Regions from separate parts of the Pseudoalteromonas sp. 2CM36K genome, predicted to be linked through region 2. Evidence: predicted binding sites of a transcription regulator. Region 2 holds the regulator's gene; the other holds the start of a gene.

Region 1 (3,129 bases), on a different contig from region 2:
TAAAACGCGAATGTTGATGACTTAGGTGCCTATACGCACCAAGCAGTTCTGCAAAGCTTAAACCATCGGTATGGCGAGCGATATTTCGCGCTGCATTATCACCTTTTAAACTGTGATTGAAATAAGGCGGATTAACTATAACACAATCAAATAAACCAGCAGCCTCAAACTGCTGAATAGACTGATGGTAAATACTAATATCCGGCCAAGGACTTTGCTGGCAATTTTGAAAAGCCTGCTGATAGGCTGCTTCATCAACTTCAACCGCACTCACCTTTAAATGTGGCGCTCGTTGCTTACACATTAGAGCCAGTAACCCTGTACCTGTTCCTATATCAAGTAACGTATTTGCCCCACTTAAATCAGCCCATGCCCCCAGTAAAATACCATCGGTAGAGACCTTCATGGCGCACTGGTCGTGCTCAACCTTAAATTGTTTAAATGCAAAACCAGACATTTTTTCACCTTTTCATTCACCAAGCAGGTTTAAGTGCGTATAATTAACGGCAATTGTCCCCTATTTTTGACACTCTATGCAATTTTCTGAATTTGATCTTGATGATAAGCTACTCAATGCTATTAATAAAATGGGCTATGAAACCCCCACTAGCATTCAACAACAAGCCATTCCTGAGGCGTTGCAAGGACGCGATATTTTAGCGTCTGCACCAACAGGTACAGGTAAAACGGCGGCATTTTTAATTCCGGCAATTCAATATTTAATGGATTTTCCGCGTCGTGTTCCGGGCTTTGCACGGGTATTAATTATGACCCCAACGCGCGAGCTTGCTTATCAAATTCATGAACAATGTGAGTTACTTGCAAAGCAAACCCAGTTAAAAATTGGGGTGGTTACCGGCGGTATAAACTACGGTACACACAAAGAAATTTTTGAAAATAATAACGACATTTTAATCGCCACACCTGGGCGTTTAATGGAGTATTTGGAAACCGAAAACTTCCACGCAGAAAACGTAGAAATGCTCATTCTTGATGAAGCCGACCGCATGCTCGACATGGGTTTTCGTAAAGAAATGCTGCGCATTTGTGATGAAGCTAAAAACCGTCGTCAGTGCTTTTTATTCTCAGCCACCCTTGAAGGTGACAGCGTAGAATTATTTGCTGAGCGTATTTTAAACGACCCCGCGCTACTTGAAGCCGAATCATCACGCAAAGAAAAAGCTAAAATACATCAATGGGTTCATTTAGCGGATGATTATCATCATAAACTTGAGCTATTAGTTAACACCTTAAATGGCCCTGATGTTAGTAAAGCGATTGTGTTTGTAAAAACCCGTGAGCGTCTTGAAACCCTTATTGGTGAACTAACCAATAACGGCGTAAAAGCTGCGTGGCTACGTGGTGAAATGCCACAAGACAAACGCATGAAAGCCATGGAAAATTTCCACAGTGGCAAAACTCGCATTTTGGTAGCAACTGATGTCGCCGCGCGCGGTATTGATGTAGCTGATATAAGCCACGTAATTAATTTTGATATGCCTCGCACTGCGGATGTATACGTACACCGTATTGGCCGTACGGGTCGTGCTGGTAAAAAAGGTATTGCAATTTCACTCATTGAAGCGCACGACATTGGCATACTTTACAAAGTAGAACGTTACATAGAGCAAAAGCTAAAACGCCGTGTATTTAAAGGATTAGAGCCAAAGCATAAAGAAGCCAAACCACCGGTTAAAAAGCGTAAAGATCCAGTAAAAATGAAAGCAAAGAAAAAAGCCAAAGCTAAAAAGAAAAAATAGCTTTAGCTTTAACACATTTAATTGAGCCGACGTTTGTCGGCTTTTTTGTGGCTTAAAAACAGTGAGTAAGCTATTCATAGTAATATGTAAAAAATACTTAGCTGAATAACTAATTAATAAAATAGTAATTTATTTCAAATAGTTAATCTTGGAATGAAACTTGTAACCCTATCGAATATACGAGTATTAAAACGCCGAGTAATGGCATTGTTTTTTAGTAACACACTAAGGATATAGTTATGAGTCGCATTAAATTTACTATCGGTTTTATTTCGTTTTGTTGTTTATTTTTATTAGCCTCTGCTTTTAAAGTCAGTGCAGCAACGCATTTAGCTGTAGTTAGCAGTGTGGCTACACAACCTAATTTACAACAATCTATTACTCATGAATTGCGCACTAACCCAAATTTAAAGTTAGAAAAACTAAACGTACACGTTAATGACGGTGACGTTGAACTTAAAGGCGAAGCCAATAACGGTTTTGAACGCGCTCTTGCACAAAAGTTTTTAGAAAATATGGATGGGGTTAAAATCATTCATAACAAAATTAGTGTCATTTAATATAACTTTTTCTTAACTAATACACTTAACTTATCCCTCAGCGCTGCTTGTTTCTCCAACACAAGCGGCGCTTTTTTATAGTTTGCACAATATAATTCACTGCAGAGCATATTCCCAAGCCAGTTTAAATACTTAATTAAATGCCTTTTAGTTTAGTTTACGCATCAATCGCGACGCTCATTGCAGCTGCTTATGCTTTTGAAACCTTTATTTATAAACACTTATTATAAAGCGCTTACATCAAGCTTGTGCTCTAGTTCGGTTGATTAAATAATCTATTTTGAGATGAGAAACCTTATCGATATAGTTTTCTAATTGAGGCGTTTTTAAGGCAGTTAGCGCAAGGCTTTAATTACTTCAGGTTATCAATTGGGTCTGTTGTTCTTTCAAGGTTGAATTTACAGCAGTCTGTTTGGTATTTAGCCAAAGGTTCTGCCCAGGGACATTTACTCTTTGTTGTCTATATGGATGGTGGCAAGGAGTGTGAGCTGGACACGGAAGCTTTGCTCGGTTTTTACTTATTCTTACATGGATGTAAGCCAGTAGAATAAAGCAGGAGCAGTTATCGAGCCCACTAGTCAACAAACCTCGCGTCGCGATTAAATAGCTCTTAGTTTGAACTAATTTTAATCCGCAAAGGTCAACAGACCCTTATATTACTTATTATAAATAGCGCGTTTTACTTTGTAAAAACGCGCTGATAGTCAGTAACTATTTCCCAATGCTTTTACCTTCGGGGTTTTAAATTATTTACTCACCTTGGCTTGCATCAGTATTATTGTCACCCTCTTTATTTGCTGACTGCAGAT
Region 2 (3,129 bases):
TAAATTCTAAAATTCTTTTTTTACTATTAAAAAGGACCGCAGCTTTACTGCAGTCCTGACAGATAAGTGAGCTTAGTTTCATAGTGTTAGTGTCGAGCAAGTTTCTCTTTGTGTTTAATTACTTGACGATCTAGCTTGTCAATGAGCGAGTCTATAGCGGCATACATATCTTGATGCTCAGTAGAAGCAAAAATCTCAGCGCCACTAACATGAACGGTTGCTTCAGCTTTTTGGTTTAGTTTTTCTACATCGAGAATAACGTGCACATTCGTTATGTGATCAGTGTGCCTCTGTAACTTCGAAAATTTGCTATTTACGTAGTCTCTAAGCGAGTCGGTAATATCTACATGACGACCAGTTAAATTCAGTTGCATAAACATTTTCCTCTTTGTTGTACGCCTTAAATCAAACTTTTACGTTGATTAGACGGGGGAATAGCTAGAGATTCGCGATATTTTGCTATAGTTCTCCTCGCTACTTTAATTCCTTGCTCTGCCAATATATCTGCAATTTTACTATCACTCAATGGTTTAGCTGAGTTTTCTGCAGCGATTAATTTTTTAATTAATGCTCGTATTGCTGTTGATGAGCATTCGCCACCATTTTCAGTACTTACATGGCTTGAAAAGAAATATTTAAGCTCAAAAATGCCACGTGGTGTGTGCATATATTTTTGCGTAGTAACACGTGAAATAGTCGACTCGTGCATTTCCACCATTTCAGCCACATCGTTAAGTACCATAGGCTTCATCGCCTCAGGACCATGTTCAAAAAAGGCCTGTTGTTGCTGCACAATACAGTTAGTTACTTTAAGCAGTGTGTCGTTTCTACTTTCTAAGCTTTTTATAAACCATTTAGCCTCTTGTAAGTGCGAGCGAATAAACTGGCTATCACCACTTGATTTAACCGTACGCGACATAGCTGCATATTGGCTATTTACTCTGATCTTAGGCATGCTATCTGGGTTTAGTTCAACCACCCAACGGCCTTTTACTTTTTTAACCGACACGTCAGGAATAACGTACTCAGACTCTTCTCTGACAATAGTGTCTGCCGGTTTTGGGCTGAGCGTATGAATCAACGTCATGATTTCTTTAAGCTCATCTTCTTTAAGCTTTGTTTTTTTCATCAACGTGCGATAGTCACGCGCAGCCAGTAAATCAATATGATCGGTTAAGATCATTTTTGTTTCGTTTAAAAAAGGTGTGTCTTTATCAAATTGATTTAGCTGAATACACAAGCACTCTTGTAAACTACGCGCGGCTATTCCCACTGGATCAAATAGTTGAATACGCTTTAGTACCGCTTCTATTTCGTCAAGTTCAACTTCATCTTCGGCGTCGTTTTCTTGGTTAAAGCTTTCTAATATTTCTTCACAGCTAAGGGTTAGAATCCCTGAGTCGTCCACAGCTTCTACAATTGCAATAGCTATCGCTTCATCGGTAGGGCTAAACGGCGTCAGTTGAAGTTGCCACATTAAATACTCATGCAGCGTTTCAGTCGAAGAGCCTTGATAAATAGATTCATCTTCTGGCATTGGGCCCGATGAAGAGGCAGGCGCAGCACTCATATATTCATCCCAAGTAACATCCATAGCCATATCATCGCTAATGGTGTCTTTGGTCATTGCTTCGCCGCTATCTTGCTCATACTCGCTAGGTTTATCGTCAGCTGAGGCACTTAGCGTTAAGTCATCGTTATCGGCTTTTTGTTCGTTTTTACCTGCTGTGTCTTCGCTGTAATCGTGTTCTTCAACTTCAAGCAAGGGGTTGCTATCGAGCGCTTCTTGAATTTCTTGCTGGAGATCCAATGTACTGAGTTGCAATAAGCGAATTGCTTGTTGCAACTGTGGAGTCATTGTAAGTTGCTGGCCCATGCGCAGCTGTAATGATTGCCTCATGTATCTCTAACAATCCTTTTAAATTACGGTCTGTTGACCTTTGCGATTAAAATTTGTTCAAACTAGGGGCGGTTTAATTGCGGCGCGAGGTTTGTAACCTAGTGGACTAAGTCAAAACCGAGCAACAAAGAGTAAATCGTCCCTAGGCAGAACCCGAAGGGCAGCGCCTGTTTGGCATTGATGCTGCGTTATCGCCTATTTATGGGGAATACCACACCACATAGGCTCTGCCTTGCCTAAATATCAAACAGACTGCTGCAAATTCAACCTTGATAGGTCAACAGACCTAAGTATGATTAATCTTAGCAGATGCTTAGTGGAATAACACACATATTAGAGCTTGAACTGCTCGCCCAAATAAACATCGCGTACTGTTTTATCGTTTAATACGTATTCAGGAGTGCCTGATGCAATTAACTCCCCATGAGAAACTATGTAGGCTTTTTCACAAACATCAAGTGTTTCGCGCACATTATGATCTGTAATAAGGACGCCAATGCCACGGTTTTTAAGATGCTCTATAATCTTTTTAATATCTAATACTGAGATAGGATCAACCCCCGCAAAGGGTTCGTCTAAAAGGATAAATTTAGGGTTTGCTGCAAGCGCGCGAGCAATTTCAACGCGGCGACGTTCACCACCTGATAAAGCCATACCTTGACTATCGCGGATATGCTGAATGCTAAATTCATCAAGTAAATTATTTAAAGTATCTTCGCGTTGTTGTTTATTTAATTCTTTACGTGTTTCTAAGATAGCCATTAAGTTTTGATAAACAGTCAGCTTTCTAAAAATAGACGACTCTTGCGGTAAATAACCAATCCCTAAACGCGCTCGGCTGTGCATCGGTAATAAAGTAATATCTTTATCATCAATTGATATTTTGCCTTTATCGCTAGGTACAAGGCCTACAATCATATAAAAGGTGGTGGTTTTACCTGCACCATTAGGGCCAAGTAACCCCACAATACTGCCAGCTTCAACCTCTAGGCCAACGTTTTTCACCACTTCACGACCTTTGTAGCTTTTAGCTAATAGCTCTGCTTTTAATGTGCTCATGGTTGGCCTTTATCATCTTCTTTTTTATTTTCAACAGGCACTAAAATAGTGTGTACACGGTCTGTTGAGTTTTCGTCTTTTTCTGCGCTAATTAACTGCTGCTCGATATCGTAAGTGATACTTTTAGCTGTTATTTTTTGACCTGCTTGAGCAATGCTTGCATCGCCGAT

The links. Region 2 encodes sigma-54, which starts transcription at its own class of promoters, with help from an activator protein. Its sites were predicted from a motif close to GTTGGCACGNNNNTNGNNT; they were not measured.
Region 1: the regulator sigma-54 is predicted to act here: its motif matches at 1,908-1,926, upstream of MTN97_RS04605 (BON domain-containing protein).

Annotation. Positions count from the first base shown of each region.
Region 1 covers NZ_JALNTK010000005.1:120,836-123,964, reverse strand. Annotated here, with positions in the region: gene MTN97_RS04615 (tRNA1(Val) (adenine(37)-N6)-methyltransferase) at 1-457, opposite strand, end outside; gene srmB (ATP-dependent RNA helicase SrmB) at 534-1,760, shown strand; gene MTN97_RS04605 (BON domain-containing protein) at 2,000-2,320, shown strand; gene MTN97_RS04600 (mechanosensitive ion channel family protein) at 3,071-3,129, opposite strand, start outside.
Region 2 covers NZ_JALNTK010000028.1:33,603-36,731, reverse strand. Annotated here, with positions in the region: gene ptsN (PTS IIA-like nitrogen regulatory protein PtsN) at 1-82, opposite strand, end outside; gene hpf (ribosome hibernation promoting factor) at 87-374, opposite strand; gene MTN97_RS15845 (RNA polymerase factor sigma-54) at 401-1,900, opposite strand; gene lptB (LPS export ABC transporter ATP-binding protein) at 2,234-2,959, opposite strand; gene lptA (lipopolysaccharide transport periplasmic protein LptA) at 2,956-3,129, opposite strand, start outside.